3 regions of the Trichococcus sp. genome follow, and region 1 is predicted to be linked to each of the others. Evidence: predicted binding sites of a transcription regulator. Region 1 holds the regulator's gene; each other region holds the start of a gene.
The links. Region 1 encodes LexA, which represses DNA repair genes until DNA is damaged. Its sites were predicted from a motif close to CNAACANNTGTTNG; they were not measured.
Positions count from the first base shown of each region.

Region 2: the regulator LexA is predicted to act here: its motif matches at 5,936-5,949, upstream of ACTCCX_RS04965 (DJ-1/PfpI family protein).
Region 3: the regulator LexA is predicted to act here: its motif matches at 3,480-3,493, upstream of uvrB (excinuclease ABC subunit UvrB).

Region 1 covers NZ_JBSQPW010000036.1:5,335-13,311, reverse strand. Annotated here, with positions in the region: gene recJ (single-stranded-DNA-specific exonuclease RecJ) at 1-334, shown strand, start outside; gene ACTCCX_RS10330 (adenine phosphoribosyltransferase) at 351-863, shown strand; gene lexA (transcriptional repressor LexA) at 939-1,562, opposite strand; gene ACTCCX_RS10320 (YneF family protein) at 1,804-2,034, shown strand; gene ACTCCX_RS10315 (ABC transporter ATP-binding protein) at 2,121-3,875, shown strand; gene ACTCCX_RS10310 (ABC transporter ATP-binding protein) at 3,872-5,647, shown strand; gene ACTCCX_RS10305 (lysophospholipid acyltransferase family protein) at 5,721-6,338, opposite strand; gene ACTCCX_RS10300 (SNF2 helicase associated domain-containing protein) at 6,509-7,977, shown strand, end outside.
Region 2 covers NZ_JBSQPW010000012.1:47,987-55,963, reverse strand. Annotated here, with positions in the region: gene ACTCCX_RS04995 (transglycosylase domain-containing protein) at 1-407, opposite strand, end outside; gene trhO (oxygen-dependent tRNA uridine(34) hydroxylase TrhO) at 552-1,532, opposite strand; gene ACTCCX_RS04985 (diacylglycerol/lipid kinase family protein) at 1,705-2,601, shown strand; gene ACTCCX_RS04980 (M3 family oligoendopeptidase) at 2,659-4,467, opposite strand; gene ACTCCX_RS04975 (VanZ family protein) at 4,578-5,075, shown strand; gene ACTCCX_RS04970 (YebC/PmpR family DNA-binding transcriptional regulator) at 5,142-5,879, shown strand; gene ACTCCX_RS04965 (DJ-1/PfpI family protein) at 6,127-6,636, shown strand; gene ACTCCX_RS04960 (hypothetical protein) at 6,763-6,978, shown strand; gene ACTCCX_RS04955 (YitT family protein) at 7,080-7,976, opposite strand.
Region 3 covers NZ_JBSQPW010000005.1:41,290-49,266, forward strand. Annotated here, with positions in the region: gene pnp (polyribonucleotide nucleotidyltransferase) at 1-808, opposite strand, end outside; gene rpsO (30S ribosomal protein S15) at 1,032-1,301, opposite strand; gene uvrB (excinuclease ABC subunit UvrB) at 1,441-3,432, opposite strand; gene rpsT (30S ribosomal protein S20) at 3,696-3,950, shown strand; gene holA (DNA polymerase III subunit delta) at 4,214-5,248, opposite strand; gene ACTCCX_RS02250 (DNA internalization-related competence protein ComEC/Rec2) at 5,266-7,485, opposite strand; gene ACTCCX_RS02255 (ComE operon protein 2) at 7,608-7,977, opposite strand, start outside.

The DNA of each region.
Region 1 (7,977 bases):
TGGGGTCCCTCCTAAAGACCAGTTTGCAAGATTTTATCAGTATATCCGTTCCCATAAGGATATCGATGTGAGAAACCGGTTAGATGCCTTGGCAGAATACTTAAAAATCAAAAAAAATATTGCCATTTTTATGATTCAAGTGTTTTTGGAGGCGGGATTTGTTACAATAGACAATGGTTTCATCAATGAGGTCAAGAATCCTGTCAAAAGGGCATTGGATGATACGCAAGTATTCAAAGATCGCCTGCAGAAAATGGAAGCTGAGAAACTATTCATCTACAGTCCGTTTTCGCAATTGACGAAATGGTTGAATGAACAGATGCTGGTACAATAATTAGGAGGAACATAAAATGGATTTGAAACAATATATTGCTGACGTAAAAGATTTTCCGGAGCAAGGCATCATATTCCGCGATATTTCGCCTTTGATGGCAAACGGCGAAGCCTACCGCTATGCAATCAAAGAAATCGTGAAATATGCCCAAGACCTCAATGTCGATAAAGTAGTCGGACCCGAAGCACGAGGCTTTATGGTTGGTTGCCCGGTCGCTGTAGAATTAGGCTGCGGCTTCGCAATGGCCCGCAAAAAAGGCAAGTTGCCACGAGAAACGGTTGAAGTTTCTTACGGATTGGAATACGGAAAAGCGACGCTGCAATTGCATCAAGATGCCATTCTGCCTGGCGACAAAGTGCTGGTTTGTGATGATTTGTTGGCTACCGGCGGTACTACAGCCGCGACCATTGAATTGGTTGAAAAATTAGGCGGAGAAGTCGTCGGTTTGGCATTCCTGATCGAGTTGTTGGATCTGAAGGGTCGAGACCTGATCCAAGGGTATGACATCTTCACGCTGATGGAATACTAAAAAAACAGCATAAGAATGGACACGCAAAAAGGCTGCCGATCGGCAGCCTTTTTGTGTCAGTCGGAGAACTGTTCTTTAAATGATGTGATTCCTGTACAAACCGACTACTTTCCCCAAAATGAGGACAGAATCCAGGATTATCGGCTCCATGCTTGCATTCTCTGGTTGCAGCCGATAATAGTTGTTCTCTTTATAGAATCGTTTGCAGGTCGCTTCATCGTCGTCCGTCATGGCTATGACGATATCGCCGTTTTCAGCCGTGGCTTGTTTTCTGATGATGACTGAATCGCCATCGAATATACCGGCATCAATCATGCTATCTCCGCGGATTTTCAGCATGAACAAAGAACCGGAATTGGATTTCAGATCCGGGGGAACAGGGAAATAATCAGTCGCCTCTTCCACGGCAAGTATGGGCGCACCGGCTGTGACGGTACCCAACAACGGCATTTTATCCGACATGATCCCCAACTTGTCCAGACCCGCTTGAGTCAGTTCAATCGCACGGGGTTTTGTTGGGTCGCGCTGAATAAAGCCATTTTTTTCAAGACGCGACAGATGGCCATGCACCGTGGATGTGGAGGATAATTTTACCGCATTTCCGATTTCTCTTACGGTCGGGGGATAGCCTTTTTCTTGGACTTCTTCATAAATGTATTGGAGCACTTCAATTTGGCGTGAATCTTTATTTTTAACCATGAGATCATCATCTCCGTAATCTTATATTTATACGTTTAGGATACCACTAATCATCCGAAATATCAAACAGATGTTCGTATATTCTCGGGATGAAGCAAGAATTTGCACAGATTTGTCCCAAAACCGGATATGGTTGAAGCGTTCTCGAAAAATTGCTAAATTTATCGGTGATTGCTATTTCTTTTTCTCATAATCTTTAGTACAATTAATGAATGAATGCTTTGGAAAGGGGGATGAATACGTGTCAACAACAGCATGGGTAATGATGGTCATTTTAGGAATAGTAGCAGGCGCGGTTGGCGGATTTTTCCTTGCAAGACGTTATATGGTAAAATATTTTGAAGAAAATCCACCGATCAATGAAGAAATGTTGCGTTCTATGATGATGCAGATGGGTCAAAAACCATCCGAGAGAAAAGTTAAACAAATCATGGCTTCTATGAAAGCACAATCAACAAAGAAAAAGAAGTAGATTAATGAAATAATATACAAAATGTGGATCTCTACGGTTCCACATTTTTATTTTGTCTTTATACAAGTAAGAAGGGGGTAATATACGTGAGTATTTTCAAAAAATTAAGTTGGTTTTTCCGCCAGGAATGGAAAGCCTATTTTGTTGGCGTCTTTTTCCTGATCATTGTCGCAATCCTGCAAGTCGTGTCGCCGCGCGTTGTTGGAATCATCATCGATGAAATTGCGTTGGGAACCTTAACCATGGCGTCTTTGTGGAAGTGGTCGGCGATCATCTTGATTGCGGGCGTCCTGCAGTACCTCTTCCGTTATATATGGCGGATGAAGATTTGGGGAACCTCGGCAGAATTGGAAAAAATACTTCGTTCACGATTGTTCAAGCATTTCACAGAAATGGATGCGGTCTTCTTCCAAAAGTACCGGACCGGTGATCTGATGGCGCATGCGACGAATGACTTGAATGCGATCCGCATGGTCGCTGGTGCAGGCATATTGACACTGGCGGATTCGATTTCTTCAGGCGGAATCACGCTCTTCACGATGTTTTTCTTGATCGACTGGCGTCTGACGCTTATCGCCATGATCCCGTTGCCGGCTTTGACGTTGGTGTCGAGAATCCTCGGACAAAAGATGCACAAACGTTTCCGTAAGGCGCAAGCGGCTTTCTCGAACCTGAATGACAAAACGCAAGAGAGCGTATCCGGCGTCAAAGTAATCAAAACTTTCGGCGAAGAAGAAGAGGACATCCATGATTTCGAAGCGATGACGAAGGATGTCGTCGCGAAAAATAAGGCTGTCTACAAGGTCGATGCTTTATTCGATCCTGCAATCCAACTTATCCTGGGACTTTCTTTTGCGTTGACGATCATCTTTGGTGGACGATTTGTAGTGGAAGGCAGCATCAGCATCGGTCAATTGGTCTCGTTCATCAGTTATATCGGAATGATGGCATGGCCGATGTTAGCGGTTGGCAGATTATTCAATGTGTTGGAACGGGGAAGTGCAAGTTACAGCAGGATCGATGAGCTTCTGAAGGAGAAATCGACGATCCAGGAGCAAAAGAATGCCGTCCGGACTCCGGTTACAGGCGATCTGGATTTTCAGGTATCTTCTTTCAGTTACCCGAACAGCGAAGAAATCAGCCTGCAGGATGTCGGCTTCCATTTGGAAAAGGGCCAGACGTTGGGTATCGTAGGCAGAACCGGAGCAGGAAAAAGTACGATTTTTCGTTTGTTGTTGCGTGAGTATGATCAATATGCAGGCAGCATCAATTACAACGGGATTGATATCCGTGACTATTCATTGGACGCGTTATTGAGCGGAATCGGCTACGTTCCCCAAGACAACTTCTTGTTCTCTTCAGACGTCAGGGAAAATATCCGTTTTGCCGACCCATCCATCAGCCAGCAAAAAGTTGAAGAGGCTGCGCGATTGACTGCCATTCATCAGGATATTCTGGGCTTTCCCGGTGGCTATGATACGTTGGTCGGGGAAAGGGGCGTTTCCTTATCTGGTGGCCAAAAACAGCGGATAGCGATTGCGCGGGCTTTGGTGACTGAACCGGAGCTGCTCATCCTGGATGATTCCTTATCCGCGGTGGATGCGAAGACAGAAGAAGCGATCTTGACGGGCCTTAAGGAAAAGCGAGCGAATCAGACAACAATCATCGCAGCCCATCGGATCAGCAGCGTAATGCATGCGAATGAGATTATTGTCCTGGATGAAGGGCGCATTGTCGAACGCGGAACCCATCATGAGTTGATGGAAGAGAATGGATGGTACCGCAGGATGTACGAAAAACAACAACTCGAAACCAAATTAGAAGGGAAGGATGAAGCATGAGTGGATCAGCATGGTCTAAGACAATCCCATTAAAAGAGCAACTTCGGGTAACGAAAAGAATTTTCCGATTTGCCCATCCTTTCCGCTATCAATTTTTGACCGCATTGCTTTTCAGTATCGCATTATCACTAGTGAATGTGGTGGCCCCGCGCATCATCCAAATTTATATGGATGATTATCTGGCTGCGGGCAATGTCACGACCAACATCAGCGTATTTTTCGCGATGGCCTATCTGGGCTCCATCTTGTTGAAGATGTTGGTTACGTATCTGCAACGTTACATATTCAGTATGGCCTCGGAACAAACCGTTGAGAATATCCGCAATGCCGTTTTCCGTAAGATCAACCAATTGGGGATGCGTTACTATGATACGACGCCAGCCGGTTCGATCGTTTCGCGGGTAACCAATGATACAGAAACCATCAAGGAATTCTGGAATGTGTTTTTGGCGTTGGCAGAAGGGATCTTCAGCATCGTCACTGTTTTCATCGCCATGTGGACTTTGGACAGGCAGATTTCCCTGCTTTTCATCGTTTTTGTGCCGATAATGGCCGGTCTGATTTGGTATTATCAAAAATACAGCACGCGCGTTTACCGAACGATGCGCGAAAGGCTGAGCCAACTGAACACGAAATTGAATGAATCGATTTCCGGTATGGCGATCATCCAACAGTTCCGGCAAGAAAAACGGCTGCGCTCGGAATTTGATGCGATCAACGACGACTACAGCAAAGGCCGGGTGGCGATGGTCCAGATGAACGCACTGATGCTGATGCCAGTCGTCAATCTGTTGCAGGCCATCGCGCTGGCGATTGTTCTTTGGTTGTTTGGTTATCAGACACTGAACGGTGTCGTGGAGCTGGGGGTCATCTATGCTTTCACGACCTACATCCAAAACTTTTTCCGTCCGATGGGGATGATGATGGATAACCTCAGCGCCCTTCAGGACGGCATCGTCTCCAGTTCGCGGGTATTGAGTGTGCTGGATAACGCCGAATTGGCACCGATCCAACCTGAAGATTCGAATTTGGAAATCAGCCAAGGTAGAATCGAGTTCAAAAATGTTTCCTTCTCTTATGACGGGAAGCAGGATGTGCTCAAAGACATCAGCTTCACAGCCAATCCAGGCGAGACAGTTGCCTTGGTCGGACACACGGGCAGCGGCAAAAGCTCCATCATCAATGTGCTGCTGCGTTTTTACGAGTTTGAGAAAGGCGATATTTTGATCGACGGGAAATCAATCAAGACTTATCCGATAGATGAAATCCGCTCGAAAATAGGCTTGGTACTGCAGGATTCCTTCCTTTTCTACGGCGATATCTCCCGCAATATTCGTTTGATGAACAAAGACTACACCGATCGGGACATCGAGGGTGCGGCAGCGTTTGTGCATGCTGATTCCTTCATCGAGTCGCTTCCGGGAGGCTATCATGCAAAGGTGATCGAACGTGGGGCCAGCTATTCTAGCGGAGAAAGACAACTGATTTCCTTTGCCCGGACGATATTGCGAGATCCGAAAGTGCTTATTCTTGACGAGGCGACAGCGAATATCGACACCGAGACTGAGCTCCTGATCCAAGAAAGCATGCGCAAGATGCGGGAAGGCAGAACGACGATTGCAATCGCACACCGTTTGTCCACTATTCGCGATGCCCATCTGATCCTTGTCCTGGACAAAGGACGCGTCATCGAAAGGGGTACACATGAAGAACTGATCGCCAAACGGGGAACCTATTATGACATGTACATGCTCCAGTCGATGAACGATTGATTAGCCGGAACAAAAACAAGCAAAAAAGACAGCACCGGGTAAATTCCGGTGTTGTCTTTTTTGCTTGTACAAATCATTTTGCTACGTATACGAAATTCGGATCGATTTCTTCATCTAACTGGCGGAAGGTGGTTGCGAGTAATTCGTCATAGGCAGCCAACTCTTCTCTGGAAATCCGCTTTTCCTTTGGCAGATAGATAGGCTTGCCGAAGCGAACAGTCGCCTTTTTGCGTTTCAGGAGTTCCTTGAATGTGAGTGGACCCTGATAGACAACTGGAAGAATCGGGACATTGGCCAACTTGGCTATTGAAGAGGTTCCGCCTTTGATTTCAGAGGAATGTCTCGATCCGGTCGGGAAAATCAGCAGATTGTTTTTGCCTTCTTTCAGAATCGAAACGGGTTGCTTCAGAGCACTGGGGCCCGGGTTCTCGCGATTGACAGGGAATGCGTTCATGTGAGTGAGCACCCAAGTCACGACTTTCCCCTTGAAGAGTTCTTGCTTCGCCATCGATGAAAATACAAGCGGATATACACCAAAGGAAATGAAAACCGGATCCAACAGGCTTCTATGGGGTGCTGCAAGGATGAAAACTGTGTCTTTCGGAATATACTCTTTGTTTTGGATCTCGGTCTTGCCGTTTAGGATACGGACCAGAAATCTCACGATGATAACAACTGTTTTAAAAAACATGACAGGGCTCCTTTTGCTTAAGCATTATGATAATCAGTATGGGATAGATTGTCGGATATTTCAAGTTAAATATTCCTTTTCAGCCGTCATCAAAGGGGAAGAAGCTATATTTTTTGATGAAATTGCAGTACAATAAAGGATGGACAGCAAGAAGCAGAGGAAGTGATAGCGTGAAATGGAGTATGCCCGACAAGTTGATACAAGAGGGACGCGAATATGTGAATGAGGATCGCGTGCTATCCGTGCAGCCGGATTTCCACAGCCAGGTTTGGCATTGTGAAGTGCTCGGCAGTAAAATGTACCATGTCACCTTAGATGGGACAGCCAGGGAACAGGATGTATGTCAATGCAAATACTGGAAAAATCATCAGTATTGCAAACATACGATTGCTGTCGAATTGTATCTGAAAGAAAAATGCGGCACCCGTATTCTGACGGAGAGCAGCGCGGAGCAGTTCCAGGTGGATGCGGAAACTGCCGGTCAAGAATTTGTGAATGACTTGACGCAGATTTTCTTTCAGGAAAACAAGGGCGCCCAGAGCCTGAGCCCCCAAGCAGATTTTGAGGTACAGTATACGTTGCAGGTTTTGCGCATGAAGCCAAACAATCTGATGCAGAACACCGGTGAGTATGTTTTGGCCCTGTCCTTGCGAGCAGGAGTTGATAAACCTTACATGGTCACCAATATCGAACAATTTACGGAACAATTCATCAAACAGGAAAAATGGGAATATCGCCTCGGTGATGCGATCGATTTCGGGACCGTCAAGATAGAGGAAGCGGACCAACACATCATTTACCGGTTGCATAAATTACTGGAAGAACAACCTGCTGCGTTGAATAAGCAGTTGTTGAATGTCACAGCCAGAAAATTGGATTCCTATCTGATCCTTCCGCCGAGTGCAGCGCACGCGATCTTGGCCGATCTGATCCAAACCGGCCGGGTCGAATGGATCTCCGGCGATCAGACGTACCCGGATGTGCAAATCAGTCCCGATAAACCGGGCTATCAATTTCTGCTCGGAAAGAAAGGCAAAGGAATAGAGCTTCGCATCGAGCGGGGAAATATCATTCAGCTGTTGGATTACGACTGGTTGATAGAAGGCAACAAAGTCTATCCGCTCAGTGTAAAGCAACACAAATTGTTAGGGTATCTCGCATTCTTTGAAAAACGTTTCGAGGATGCAACTGTAATCGGGATCGAAGAACCCGATGTATCGGATTTGCTGACCTATGTCATCCCGTTGTTGAAACAGATCGGATCGGTGCATTTCAGCCAGGAACTGGAGAGTAACATCATCGATGAGCCATTGACTGTCTCCATCCATTTCCACGGTCCGGCTAAGCGTATAAAAGGCGAAATTTTCTTCAAATACGGGGAAACGGTCTTCCAGCAGAATCGGGGTTCCAAAGCTGAGTCTCAATTCCTGATCAGGGACACAATAGGCGAAGAGCGGATTCTGCAAGTATTGGAAAATTTGGATTTCAACATCATCGAAAACCAAATATCCTTCCTGGCCACGAAAGATGTCGATCTATTCAGCTTTCTCTACAGAAAAATCCCAACTTTGCGCCGCTATGCGGAGATCGTATTGAGTCCGGATCTGCAGAAACTTATCGTAGAGAACACAGAGGTTTC
Region 2 (7,977 bases), on a different contig from region 1:
CTTTCATAGGTGGGTACAGTTTCTTTTGAAATTAAATTAGCGAAATAACCCAGACCAACGCCACCGCCGAACATGCCCAACAAGACCATCAGAAGTAGGATTCCGGTAAAAATGTTCCGGATGACACCGAAAAAAACATTGAGACCGAAAGCTCCTTTTGAGAGGAGCGGCTTCATGTTTGTTTCGGTGTCCAACTTTTGTTTCATTTTTCGCAATGAAGTCTTACTTTGGTTTATACGCTTGTGGGTTTTTTGTTCCCAAAGCAAAGCTTTCTCTTTTGTTTTTGAAGCATTTTCTTTCGTGAAAATCCGCTGGAGGCGGCTATTTATTGATTGCCCAAGGCGTTTAACAAATTCGCCGGTTTTTTTCAGCCATTTTTCCGCATTATTTCCATCTGGATTCTTCATAAATTCCCTCTTTCCTTTTCAGGTGGTCACTTATAAGTATAACAAAAAAGCTTTGCCCTGACTATTACATAGCGTGAACAATCACTAAGTGAGAGGAACACAAAAAATCAGCAAGGAATAATATCCTTGCTGACAATGTTATTGCTATACTGTTGTAGTAGCAGTATTCTCAAATGTTTCACCGATGGCAGCCAAACGTTCCTCAACGTCAGACTGCGTCAATTGATTACGTTGCACATAATAATTCGGCTGATGGACGCGACATTCATGCGAACAGCTGCGCATGTATTTGTGCTCGTTTTCTTCGGAACAAAGTATTCTCCGGTTGCAGCTTGGATTGGCGCAATTCACGTAGCGTTCGCATGGTGTTCCATCGAACCAGTCCTTTCCGACCACGACATGTTCGATACGATTGATATCCACACCGATGCGCTCATCGAAGACATACATTTTCCCATCCCAAAGATCGCCTTTAACCGTTTCGTCTTTGCCGTAGGTTGCGATCCCGCCATGCAGTTGGCCGACATCTTTAAAACCTTCTTTGACGAGCCAACCTGAGAATTTTTCACAACGGATGCCGCCGGTGCAATAAGTCACAACTCGTTTTTCCATAAATTGTTCTTTGTTTTCACGGATCCATTGCGGCAATTCGCGGAAGTTTGCAATATCCGGACGAACAGCTCCGCGGAAGTGGCCGAGGTCGTACTCATAATCGTTGCGGGCATCAATGACGACAGTATTTTCGTCTAGAATGGCTTCGCGGAAAGCTTCCGGAGATAAGTATTCACCAGTAGTTTCGTTGGGATCGAGATCGTCTCCTCCCAAATGCAAGGAAACGATTTCCTGGCGTGGGCGGACGAACATCTTTTTGAAGGCATGACCGTCTGTCTCATCGATTTTGTAGGTGATGTCGCTGAAGCGCGGATCTGCATTCATTTGAGCGATGTAGGCTTGTGTTTGATCGATTGTTCCGGAGACCGTGCCGTTGATGCCTTCCGGTGCTACCAAAATTCTTCCTTTTAAGCCGATTTCTTTGCAGAATCGTAGATGTTCTTGCGCGAATGTTTCTGCATCCTCTATCGGTGTATATTTATAATAGAGTAGGACACGATAGTCTTTTGTCATACTGCTCCCCCTAATTCAATCTGTTTTACTTCGAACGTTATGAAATTATACACATTTTGTAAGCGAAAAGCCAAGGATATGCTCAAAATTCGAAAAATGGTGTTCTACTTTATGGATGTGAGTGTTGCATGCTATACTTACATTAGAGATAAAATGAAAGTGGGGGAATGAAATGGGCATTTGTACATTGATCGTCAATCCATCATCAGGGGGCGAAATGGCCTCTAGTTATCTGGAATTGATGGAAACGCAATTGAGAAACATGTTCGAAGAGGTGACAGTCAAAGAAACAGGGAAACAGGGCGATGCCATGAAGTTTGCGTATGAAGCTGCAAAGAACGGCCATGAAGCTGTGTTTTGCATGGGAGGTGATGGCACAGTCAATGAAACCATCAACGGCTTGGCGGCTGCCGGAACAGATGTCGCTTTCGGTTTCGTACCATTGGGCACTGTCAATGATCTGGCAAGGGCGCTCGGCATCCCTTTAGACCCCGGGCAGGCTATCGAAATGTTTGAAACTGCGGTCTTGTTGGATTTGGATATCGGCAAAGTCAATGACCGATATTTTGTGTCTAATGTAGCTGCCGGCGCGATTCCTGAAGCTGTGGAAGAAGTGAGTGTGGAGCAAAAAACAAAATTAGGTCCACTGGCTTACTTCATTGAAGGAGGGAAAGCGCTGGCGAACCAGCCGATGCATCGTTTCCGCATAACAGTGGATGAGGAAACATTTACTCAGGAATCCCCGCTCCTCCTGATTGCTTTAACGAATTCAATCGCCAGTTTCGAGCGTTTCATGCCACAAGCAGAAGTCGATGACGGGAAAATGCGAATGGTCGTTTTCAAGGAGTTCAGTCTGTTGGATTCTCTGAAAATCCTGCCTCAGCTTATCATGGGTGAACTCAAAAATTCGGATACTGTCATCTATAGAACATTCAAACACGCTACTGTCGCCATTGCGGATGGCGATAAACTGATCACGAATGTAGACGGTGATGAAGGCCCTGCATTTCCGCTTGAAATCGCGATACTACCTTCCTTTATAAAGGTTTATGGACCGGCACGCTCTTAAAAACACATCCCTACGACCCAAAATACAGGTCGCAGGGATGTGTTTTGTCTTTTGTCTTTAGACATACTTTTCGGTCAGGCGCAGGAATTCCTTTACATCAGCTGCCATGATCTCCAATCCTTGATTCCAGAAGTCCGGCTGCGTGATATCGGCACCAAGATGCTTCAGCACAAGGTCTTCAGTTGTCATCGAACCAGTATCCCGCAGTAACGAAATATAGGTTTCTTCAAAATTTTCAGTCTGCTGCAACGATTGCGCATAGATTCCCAGGCTGAACAGGAACCCAAACGTGTAAGGGAAATTGTAGAAGGGCACATCATCGATGAAAAAGTGCAATTTACTCGCCCAGAATAGGGGATGGTAGTCACTCAAGGCATCTTGATAAGCCTCTTTTTGGGCGGCTTCCATCATTACTGACAGTCGTTCTGCAGTGACAAAGCCGTTCATCCTTTCGGTGTAGAAGGTCTTCTCGAAAAGATAACGAGCATGTATATTCAGAAACATGGCCGTCGCATTTTCGAGCTTCGTGTTGAGCAAGGAAATTTTTTCTTCATCGCTGCTCGCTTCCCTGACTGTGGCAGCGCTGATGATGGTTTCCGCAAAAGTCGATGCCGTTTCGGCGACGTTCATGGCGTAGCGCGTGTTCAGATCCGGCAGATCGCGCATCACGTGTGAATGGAAGGCATGTCCCAATTCATGGGCCAGTGTACTCATATCGCTGGCTGAACCCGTAAAGGTCATGAAAATCCGTGACTCTTTCGATTCCGGGTAATCTTCGCAATAGCCTCCAGGTCTTTTGCCTGATCGGTTCTCGGCTTCTACCCAGCGGTTTTTGACGGCGTCCAAGGAAAAGTCTGCCAGTTTCGGACCGAAGGAGGCAAAGTGTTCGATGATGTAATCGACTGCTTCGTCGAAGCTGAAGGTTTTTGACTGGAAACTGCCGAGTGACACAGGGGCATCGACATCATACCAAGCCAGCCTGTCTTTGCCCATCAGAGCGGCTTTGCGGTCCAAAAATGAAAGGAAGGGCTGTTTGTTCGCACTGATGGCTTGCCACATCGTATCCAGTGTCTCGCGTTTGATGCGGTTGTAACGCAATGGCTCCACCAAGAAGTCCTCATCCTGATGCGCCTCGAAATCCGCCAAACGGAAACCTTGCAGGTGATTCAGCGTATCGGCGAAGGCTGGAGCAAGGTATCCCCAAGCTTTTTCCCACTCGACGAATATTTTTCTGCGGACGCTCGGATCAGGATCGGCATACATCCGGTTCATCGCTTGACCAGCTGATAGTTCGTTCAAAGTTCCGTCAGCTTCTTCAAAAGGAATCTTGATGAAGGATACGAGCGTGTCATAGTGCGCGCTCCAGCCATTGAATCCATCGACACGCAAATTTGCCAATAAGGCTTCTTCCTTATCGGAGAGGAGGCGACTGCCCTGTTGGCGCCATTCTGACAGTGCAAATGCAAGAGCTGAAAAGGCAGGCATTTCCACCAACAACGTCCAATCGTTTTCTTCGATGGCGGTTATTTTTTTCTTCAGAGTCGTTTGAATAATCGTTAATTTGCTGTACAATTGAATTATTCGCGCATGGATTGCGCTTGCATTCAAATCCGATACATCGGCGGATTGGACACCTGTTATGAAACTGTTGCACTGCATCAGGGCTTTTGTGTACTGTTCCTCGTAATGAAGCAAATCCTTCAAATCAGAGTATTCCGGTTTATCACGTTCAGGGTTCCAATTGTTTGCTGCGGATTCAAAATCCTTCAATCCGTCTTGGATGGATTTTATCTTTTCTTGTAGGTCCGGTGAAGAACTCCCGCCTTCGAAAAACGAGTCCAAATCCCAGGTAAGGCTATATTTCATGCTGATCATCCTCTCAGTCTTGATTGACTAATTTATTGCCATAAGTACATTATATCCGTTTTACATCAGAAATAATAAAAGAATTCACATCAGGAAAGGAAAATTACTACATGCAAAAAGAGCAAAGAAGCAATTCATATATAGTGGGAGCAGTTTTGATCATGGGTTATCTCTATTACCGTGCCACTTTCCGACAAGATTTTTATGCTTTGCCGAACATCATCGCGAATTTCCTGCAATCGCAACCGCTCTCCGGGTTATTCGCAACATTCACCTTCCGATACGGTGAGCAGGTGGTCAGCACGGAGGCTTTGGGCTATTTCGGTTTTCTGGGATTCTTCGGCAGCAAGATATGGTTGTTCCTTTCCTATTTCATCTTGACTTATCTTTGGTATGGCGGTCTTTCCGGGAAGATGCGGGATGTAGTTACACCTGTTGTTGTGGCGCTGCTGCTTTCCGTCAGTTACGCGGCTGCGGATGAATTTCATCAATCGCTGGTGTCTCCGGCATTTGCGATGAAGGAAGATGTGGTCTTGGCCGGTGCAGGAGCAGTTTTGGCGGTAATCACCGGTTGGTTCTTCTTTACAGTCAGAAAAGGCAGAAAGTGAATTGCCATAAGCGGTTACTTTTGATAAAATGATTGAGTAAATTAATAGATGAGAAGAGGGATCTGAATGTCAGGACATTCAAAATGGAGTAAAATCAAAGGTGCAAAAGGCGCTGCAGATCAAAAACGAGGTAAAATTTTTCAGAGATTATCTAAAGAAATTTATATGGCTGCAAAAAACAGCGGTCCGGATCCCTCATCTAATCCGAGCCTGCGCTTAATGATCGATAAAGCGAAAGCAGCGAACATGCCGAATGATAACATCACGCGTGCCATCAAAAAAGCAACATCTGCTGGAGAAGGCGAAAATTATGAAGAAGTCACTTACGAAGGATACGGTCCGAACGGTGTAGCCGTTTTGGTCCATGCTTTGACAGACAACCGCAACCGTACCGCCACTAATATCCGGGTTGCTTTCAATAAAAATGGAGGATCTTTAGGTGAATCAGGTTCGGTTAGTTACATGTTCGACCGTAAAGGCTATATCGCAATCGAACGTGAAGACTTGGATGTGGATGAAGATACAATGTTGATGAGCGTATTGGAAGCCGGTGGAGAAGAGCTGCAGACGAGTGATGAAGTTTTCGAAATCTACACGGATCCTGCCGATTTTGATGCTGTTTCCGAAGCTTTGAAGGCAGAAGGCTATGTCCTGGCTGAAGCTGAGGTCACAATGGTTCCGCAGACTTTGTCGTCTATTGCAGCGGACAAAGAAACGCAATTCAGAACGATGTTGGAAAAACTGGAAGACGATGATGATGTCTCCGAAGTATTCCACAACGCTGATCTGGACGACGAAGAATAATATAGTACAGATAAAATAAAAAACGGTTGCTTACCACTGTCTGCGGACAAGGTAGGCAACCGTTTTTTCGGATTCGACTCGGAGCCTAGTAATAGGCAGTGCCGCTTGATTGGAATCGTTTTCTTTTTAGGCTTGTAGTATAATTTAGATAGCCAAAGTCGGATTTTCCTTGGGATTTTCGATCACGGCTCTTAAAGCGAAGCGATCATTATCCAATCGGGATAAACTATGAATGGGGGACAGCCGTATGGCAAAAGTAATATTTGTGATTGCACCTGAAGACTTTCGTGATGAAGAATTATTCATGACCCAGGAAGAGGTTGCGAAATGCGGGCATGAGATGTGGATCGCAAGCCACAAGACCGGAACTTGTATGGGGGTGCATGGCGGGATTGCGCAGTCGGATCTTTTGGTTGAGGATGTCGATACGACCAGTTTTGATGGAGTGGTGTTCGTTGGAGGTCAGGGGAGCCGTGTTTTCTTCGACGATCCGCATGCCTGGATGTTGGCACAGGCGATGAACGGGCAGGGCAAAATGGTTGCTGCAATCTGTATCGCGCCGGTGGTCTTGGCGAATGCTGGTTTGTTGAAGAAGAAAAATGCGACTGTTTTCGAATCCGAAATCGCAACTATTGAAGCCAAAGGGGCCATTTATTCTGAGTCCGCGTTGACAGTCGACGGCAATATCATCACTGCGAGCGGTCCGGATCAGGCAAGGCAGTTCGGACTGGAAATATGCAAATTTTTGACGGCATAAAGAGCTAAGACAGCTGTTTTTGAGGAATTGGAGGCGGTAAGGTATATGGAAGAGTTGAAAGCTAGAATTGAACGATTGAAGTAACAGAATCCGATAAAAATACAAGATCTGGAAAGGAAATTCGAATTGTTGAAGTTCGAGCTGCAGGAAGCGAAGAAAATACTGGAGCGTCAGGAAATCGCCTTAGCGGATGTGAGAGGTGAATGGATCAAAAACAATTCGGAAAAAAATCTCGCCGTAATGCGCGAAGAAGAGCAGAACCTAAAGATTGCCAGAATGAACTACAATGCTGCGGTGGAGAAAATGGATATCATGAAGACCGTCGTTTTTCTGCTTTCCTGAAGGTCCAACTATTTGTATGATCATCACAGCATCCTAACGAAAAAGAACGACAAGGACATTTTTACTGGTCCTTTGCCGTTCTTTTTCGTTGTGTCGTCGCTTTATTGTTGTTGCGACTTTTCATCAATGAAATCGTTGATTTTCTGCTGGTATTGCTCATCCGAAATCAAATAAGAGAAACCTTCTCCGATGACGCTTTGAGCTTCGCTGATAGTGAAGAAAGCTTTAGGATCGATGGCTGTCACAATACGGTTTAACGGCATCAATTGCTGTCTGTTGACGACTATCAAAATCACCTTCTTCTGGCTTTTGGAGTAATAGCCTTCACCTTGCAAGAAGGTCATTCCGCGGCCGATTTTTTTATCGATCGCATCAGCGATTTCCTGATGCCGCTCCGAGATGATCAGGACTTGTTTTTTCGGATTGAACCCTTCCAGGATGAAATCCAGCACTTTCGTTTGCACATAGAGATGCACGACAGTCAAAACGACATTCTCCAGCCCGATGACGAAGATGGAGGGTCCAACGACGAACAGGTCCAATACGACCAGTGCGATACTGGTGCTCCAACCGAGATATTTATTGAAAATCAAGGCGATGATGTCGGTCCCGGCCGTTGAACCGCCTGCCTGCATCACGAGTCCCAAGCCTGTGCCGACCAAAAACCCGGAGCAAAGCGGAGCCAGAATGATTGTTTCCATCGGATAGCGCCAAGCAGCCGTCAGATGGAGAAACACCGACATCAACAGTGTGGCCAAAAGCGTCAGCCTCATGGTCGATTTTTCCAAAAATCGGAATCCGATGACCAGTATGATGCCATTCAACACGAAACTCGTGATGGCTACAGGGACATCCAAGGTATAGAAGGCCAACAAACTAATGCCGGTGACACCGCCTTCGCCAAGATGGTTCGCCACGGAAAACATATTGATGCCCATCGCGAACAGAAATGTTCCGATTGCAATCAGAAGAATCGAACCAACAACGTTTTTTTTCAAA
Region 3 (7,977 bases), on a different contig from region 1:
CAATAGCGGCTTCACGCGCCAGTTTTTCTTCTGTCATGATGGCTGTCGTCATTTTTTCACCGTAAGCAGTGGTCACTTCCGCCACAAGTTCAGGGTTTAAAGTCAAAAGCTTGACGGTCATTTTTTCCTTGCCGACCTCGGCTACGATTTTATCTTGGAAATCGCATAATTCCTGGATTGCTTTGTGGCCGAACATCAATGCCCCAAGCATATCTTCTTCATTAACCATCGCAGCGCTACTCTCAACCATGTTGATGGCAACTCTCGAACCGGCTACGGTCAACTCGATGTCGGATGCTTCATTTTGTGGAGCGGTTGGATTCAAAACATATTCGCCGTCTACACGGCCAACATTCACTCCAGCGATCGGTCCGTAGAACGGAATGTCGGAAATCGCCAATGCCAACGAGGAACCGAACATGGCAGCCATTTCCGGTGCGCAATCCTGTTCAACGGACATAACAACGTTTGTGATCTGCACTTCGTTGCGGAACCCTTCAGGGAACATCGGACGGATCGGACGGTCAATCAAACGTGCAGTCAATGTTGCGTTTTCACTTGGGCGGCCTTCACGCTTGATGAATCCTCCAGGTATTTTACCGACTGCATACATTTTTTCTTCATAGTTCACAGTCAATGGGAAGAAATCGGTATCTTTTGGTTCTCTTGAACCGACAGCAGCCGTCAATACGACAGTATCCCCGTATCTGACCAATACCGCACCATTGGCTTGCTTAGCCAATTGGCCGATTTCGACTTGCAGCAAACGACCTGCCCAGTCCATTTGGAACACTTTTTTTTCTGACATGTTATCATTCTCCTTTTGCGATGCTTCCCATCTACCAACTACTAAACAAATGTCAACCTACCGACGCTTATAAGCTCACATTTGTATAGTAGCGGTCTGTAGAGCGGGAGCCTCATTCCATTATAGCTGATTGCTCAGCATTTTTGCACTCATTGTCCGAAAAATCCCAAAAAATAAGCGAGATTCACAGTGGAATCTCGCTTAATATGTCTTAGCCACGAAATTAACGACGCAAACCTAATCTTTGGATCAGTTCACGGTAGCGTGCAACGTCTTTGTTGCGCAAGTAAGCCAACAAGTTACGACGGTGTCCAACTTTTTTCATCAAACCACGGTAAGAATGGTGGTCTTTTTTATGAACGCGTGCATGCTCGTTCAAGTGGTTGATTTCATACGTAAGAACTGCAATTTGCACTTCAGGGGATCCAGTATCTCCTTCGTGAATAGCGTATTCTTTGATGATTTCATTTTTAAGTTCTTTTGAAATTGCCATTTTTTTCACCTCTTTCATAAAGTTACCTTTAACTGAGTAGAACGTTGGTGAATCGTTTAACCAAGTTGAAGGTCGTATGTATAATACAAGAAACAGTTTATCGTAATTCCTTACCGATTGCAAGTGGAAATCACTTTTTTCATAAACCTTTGTATTCAGCCTTCAGTTCCAATACCATATCACGGATTTCTGCCGCTTTCTCGAAATTGAGGGCTTTGGCGGCTTCCCGCATCTCCTTATCCAATTGATCGAGCGCTTCGCGGCGTTGTTCCATCGTCATCGCTTTATAGACGCTCAGGATGCTGACATCCCCTTCGGCATCTTCAGGTGTGTGCGAGATGCTGATGCGGTCACGGACTTCCTTGATGATCGTTTTCGGAGTGATTCCGTGCTCAATGTTGTAGGCCTCCTGCGTCGTGCGACGCCTGTTCGTTTCATTAATGGCCCGCTCCATTGAATCCGTTATGCGGTCTGCATACATAATGACTTTCCCGTTCTCGTTCCGGGCAGCCCGGCCGATCGTCTGGACAAGCGAGCGTTCGCTCCGGAGGAACCCTTCCTTGTCGGCATCCAGGATGGCGACAAGCGATACTTCAGGAACATCCAGCCCTTCCCGCAATAGGTTGATACCAATCAGCACATCAAATTCCCCCAGTCGGAGGTTACGGATGATTTCCGCGCGCTCCATCGTTTTGATTTCGCTATGCAGATAATTCACTTTGATGCCGACTTCCTTCAGGTAATCCGTCAAGTCTTCGGACATTTTCTTCGTCAAAGTAGTGATGAAGACCCGCTCATTGCGTTCGACGCGCAGATTGATTTCACTGATCAGATCATCGATCTGACCCTTGATCGGCCGCACTTCCACAATCGGATCCAACAAGCCTGTCGGACGGATGATCTGTTGAGCGACGTACGGACTTTGTTCATACTCGTATGGGCCAGGGGTCGCTGAAATATAAATGATCTGGTTGACCCGCTCTTCGAATTCCTTCAACGTCAACGGTCGGTTGTCCAGAGTGCTCGGCAGACGGAAGCCATAAGCCACCAACTGTTCCTTCCGCGAACGGTCACCGTTGTACATGCCGCGGATTTGGGACATAGTGATGTGCGATTCATCTATGACGGTCAAATAATCATCCGGAAAAAAATCAAGCAACGTGTAGGGAGGTTCTCCGGGAGCACGCCCATCCATATGTCTGGAATAGTTTTCGATGCCGTTGCAGTATCCCATTTCCATCAACATTTCCATATCGTAGTTGGTGCGTTGCTCCAACCGTTGGGCTTCCAACAGTTTATTTTCAGCGCGCAGCACCTTAAGGCGATCCTTCAATTCTGCCCGGATCATGTCAACTGCATGCAAGGTCTTTTCTTCATTTGCCACGAAGTGAGTGGCGGGAAAAACAGGGAAATGTTCGACGTCATTCTTGATTTCTCCGGTCAGCACATCCACTTCCCTGATCCGGTCGATTTCATCCCCAAAAAATTCGACACGGATGGCCTCGTTGTCGCGGGATGCCAGAAAAATTTCAACAACATCCCCGCGCACTCGGAACGTACCGCGCCGAAAATCGATATCATTGCGTTCAAACTGCATTTCCACCAACCTGCGCAGCAACTCGTTCCGTTCCATTTCCATCCCTTGTCTGAGGGATAAGGTATGCTCTTTATAGTCCAAGGGATTTACCAGACCATAGATGCAGGATACGGAAGCGACCACAATCACATCCCGCCTTTCGAGCAAAGAACTTGTGGCAGAATGACGCAGTTTATCGATTTCATCGTTTACGCTGGATTCTTTTTCTATGTAAGTGTCACTTGAGGGAACATAAGCTTCGGGTTGATAATAGTCATAGTAGCTCACAAAATATTCGACGGCATTGTTGGGAAAAAACTCCTTCAATTCGCCATACAGTTGCCCTGCCAGCGTTTTATTGTGCGCGATGACGAGCGTTGGCTTGTTCACTGACTGGATTACGTTGGCTACCGTAAAAGTCTTGCCGGTCCCAGTAGCTCCCAACAAGGTCTGCGCCCGTCTGCCCAGATTCAATCCGCCGACAAGCTCCTTGATGGCTTCCGGCTGATCACCGCTGGGTTTGTATGGGGAAACTAATTCAAATTGATCTTTCATAATAGATGATTCACCTCTTTACTGACTGTTACAACTATTTTACCACCCAAACATACTTTCGTACACTTTGGAGCTTTTGGCATAGCTTTGCACGATTTTGACCCAAAAATTTCAAAATATGTGGGCCTAAATTCCGGGCAGCAATGATTAAAAAGGCAATCTCTTTCAATTTTTATTGCACAACCCTCTAAAATTATGTATAATATGGCATGTTGGCAAAACAGCCTAATAGTTATAGAAATAAGGAAAGAGGGGTGAACCCAATGCCAAATATCGATTCAGCAATCAAACGTGTTCGCACTAGCGAAAAAGCTAACCTACAAAACAACGCTCAAAAGAGTGCTATGCGTTCAGCTATCAAGAAATTTGAAGCTGCATTAGCAGATGGCGCTGAAAATAGCGAAGAATTATTGAAAGCAGCAGTTAAATCTATCGATTCAGCAGCTTCTAAAAACTTAATTCATCAAAACAAAGCGTCTCGCGATATTTCTCGTTTAACTAAAAAATTAGCAAAATAATTTTTTTATTTAAGAGACTTCAAAACGCAAGGCCGAAGATAGACCAGTCCAACTGGTCCGTCTTCGGCCTTTTTTGTATACGTAGGAAACGTTGCGAGGCCAGATTTCCTAAATTGTCATGACTCTTGCGATTTCAATCGCTTAGAGGCATGATACGCTTGACCGATTAGGTCACAGTGTTTCCTTAATCAGGGCAGAACGAACCCGTTCAGCTTTTCTTATTTGAATGTTCATTCGGCAGCAAAAGTTTGCTTCTGATCATTTTATTGTTTGGGCATTGCGTTTGCGTATCGGATCAAAAACAGCTCGAATTGGATTTCTTTCAGTCCCTGCCCCGTCTTCATGTTATACTCCGTCTCGACCAATCCCTGAAAGGCATCCGCCAAGACCTTTTCGGAAAGGTTCCGCACTTGTTGGAAAGCAAGTTTGACACGATAAGGATGGACCTTCAATACTTTGGTGATGTCGGTTTGTTGATACCCACTTTTTGAAAGCAGCTTTACTTGCAGCAACAGGCGGAATTGTCCCAAAAGGATTGCGTTTATTTTGATCGGCTCCTCTTTTTGGAGCAACAGATCCCGATAGATCTGGATAGCCAGATATGTGTTCTTGTTCAGCACTTGCGTCACCAATTCAAAAATATTCTGTTCCAGATTGCGCGGAATCAAATCGATCACCATTTGTTTGGTGATTTTTTTGTCTTCAGATCCGGCTAAAAATAACTTAGGCAACTCCCGCATTCCCCGCGACAGTTGGTTTTCGATCCGCTCATAAAACAATTCCAGAGCATCACGGTTCATTTGAAAGCCTTCATTTTTTATCATGTCCCCTAAAAATTTGCGGGCTTCTTTTTCAGCTAGCGGAGCAACATCCACAGTGACAGCCTTCTTGGCCACGAGTTTCGATATTTTTTTTCTGCTGTCCAATTTTTCATAAGGCGCAAAAATAGCCAGAATTGTTGAGGGCGACGGGTTTTCCAGATAACCCTCCAGCCAACCAAGATCATGCTCCAGTCCATTTTTAGGCTTTTCGGCCGTCAAAAATAGCGGGTTTTCGATGATGACCAAACGCCTTTCCCCAAAAAAAGGCAGCGACTCCGCATCTTCAAGGGCCCGATCCAACACCGTCTCATCCATATTGAATATGCCGACATTCAGATCCTTGTCGGCTTCATCAACTACCGTTTGCAGCAATAGCTGCTTCGCTTCTTCTATAAAAAAATCTTCTTTGCCCAAAAATAAATAGACTGGTTGAAGCTGACCTTTTTTTATTTTGGACATCTCCGTTGTATAATTCACGCTTGGACCACCATTCATCATTTATATTTTTTGTTCGCCAAAATGGTTCGCCATTCTGTTTTCTCTGATCCGTACAGAAAGTGGATAGCACCCTGTTGATCCGTGCGGAATATCGAAATATCCCGCAATTCCAGACGCTCCAGTATCTTCCCATCAGGATGCCCGTACCTATTCGCTTTCCCGACGGATATCATGGCCAATTCAGGTTGGATCTGATCCAAGAAGTCTTCCGAACTGGACGTTGCGCTACCGTGATGGCCGATTTTCAGTATATCGGTCTTCAAATCGGGGTAAGTGCGCATCAGCAACTCTTCCCCTTCTTCTTCGAGATCGCCCGTGAACAGCCAATCCAAGCCGCCTATGCTTGTTTGAATGACCAAAGAATCCTCATTTCCGCCATCGCCGGGGGATAAAGGTGCCAGGATGCGAAAAACAAAGTCAGCGCCAATCTTGACATCAACCTTCCCCAATACAGGGTAAAGGGTCACGTGTTGCTGATTTTGCAGCTCAAGCAGCACTGCTGCCAACGCCACATTCCCCTCCGCTCCTTTGGGGAAATAAATTTTATCGATTGGCATCCCTTCGGCTAATTCCCGCAATGAACCGACATGGTCCTGATCAGCATGCGTCAGAAAAACCATATCCAATTTTTTCACGCCTTCTGCTTTTAGGATCGTCACCAGCTTTTCGCCGGAAGTGGCTGCTGTTTCGCGGACTTGCCATGCTTCTTTTTCGAAAGTGAGCATGCCGCCCGTGTCTATCAGCACCGCACGACGATGAAAAGGCGCTATGATCAGGATGGCATCACCCTGCCCTACATCAAGCATGACGACTTTCCCGGAAGGCGTCAGCTGGTGGGCGAACGAAAACAAGCCGACAGCAACAATAAGGAAACAGAGCACGCGGATATCCCTTCGTTTTTTTTCAACACGCAGCAAGAGCAGCAGCAAAGCGACCCAGACCAGCGCAAAATAAAAGGCAGGCGGACGCCCAGTAACGACTGACGCAAAATTCAAATCAGCTGCTGCACTGGCGAAGTTCTCCAACAAGGTGAGCAAGTTGTCGGACACGGTGCAAAGCACGCCCAACACCGGTGTTTCCGGGAAAAAGAGCACTGTAAAGAACAAAAACCAAAAAATTGGAAAAAGCAACCAAGAAAAAAAGAATGAGAAGATGACATTCACAAAGATTCCGATCCAGGAAACCTCAAAAAAATGATAAGCTACAATAGGAAAGGAAACCATCGTCATCAGCGCCGTCAAGCAAATATCTTTCAGCAGTCCGTTCAGTTCCCATTCCGCACTTACCGGCGCAAGGAAATACAATACCCCTGCCAAAAGATAGCTCAATTGAAAACTTGCCGTATAGATCAGCAGGGGATTGTATAAAACAGCAGCCATCAATGTAAACGCAAAGGCGTCTTTCGCCTCTACCCGATGGTCGGTGATTTTGCCCACCAAAAGGATAAAATGCGTACAGATAGCCCGAAAGACCCCGATTCCCCACCCGGTCAACACGCCATAAGCGATCAAAAATACAACCAGCAGCTTATTCGTGCTCTCATGGCTGACTTTCATCCGTAGCAGGACAAACCGCAACTGGGTCAGCAACAGCTGAATATGCATGCCGGAAATAGAGAAAAGATGCAATAACCCGATTCCGCGATAGGCATCCAAAGTCTCTCCCGCAATAGCATGCGACTGATTGAATAACATGGTTTGGATATAGTCGGTCGTCTGGACTGCAGGCAATTTTTCCAGCATCAAAATGAGGGATCTCCTTAAGCTGCTTGGCAAGGACCAGACTGAACGATCCTCGCTCCGGAGCTGCATCGCTTCGATCGTTACGATCCAATGGATGCTTTTCGCATTCAGATGGTTTTCAAAATCAAATTGGTACAGATTCCGCTCAGCTTCCGGCTCTTCCAAACGGACTTCAGCAATGATGTGCTGCGGAAATCGCTTTTGTTCCCAGTCGACCTTTTCTTCTTCGGTTCCGATCGTGTAATGAAAATAAACTTTCTCTTCCTTGCCTTCCGTTTGCATCGAGGCTTCCCCTGTCAGCAAATCGCCGTTGATCCGCATATCATTCGGATCCAACCGCAACACAGCTGTTTTGACCGACTCCGCTTCCTGAGCAGTGAACGCAGATACATTTGACCACTGGTGGATCAGCACGCTCGATATGGTTGCGATCACTACCACGGCAGCAATAATATCCAAAACCTTCGCTTTCATAAAGAAAAGGCGCGCAAAAATGACAAACAACAGTATCCATGCAAAGAAATTATTTTTGTCAAACCCAATAATGGTTACCGGGAAGACGAGCAAGGCAGGCAAAAGCAGATAGCCTTTAATGGTCAGTCGTCATGATGACCGCAACAAGCAGTAGAGCCATCATCTGATTGTTCTTTTCGTTTCAGCAATTGATAAAAATAATCCGGGTCGAGGGGGACTTGTTCATACGGAATATCCATTGCATCCAAAAGATGGATCGCGTAGGAGTCGTTATGATAGTCTTCCAAATAGTAGATTTTCTTGATGCCTGCTTGCAGAATCATTTTCGTGCATTGCAGGCAAGGGAAATGTGTCACATATATTTCAGCATCCTCGGTCTGGACGCCGAATTTGGCGCACTGGAGGATTGCGTTCATTTCCGCGTGGATGGTGCGGACGCAGTGCCCGTTCACGACATAACAGCCTTCATCGATGCAGTGGACATCGCCGGAA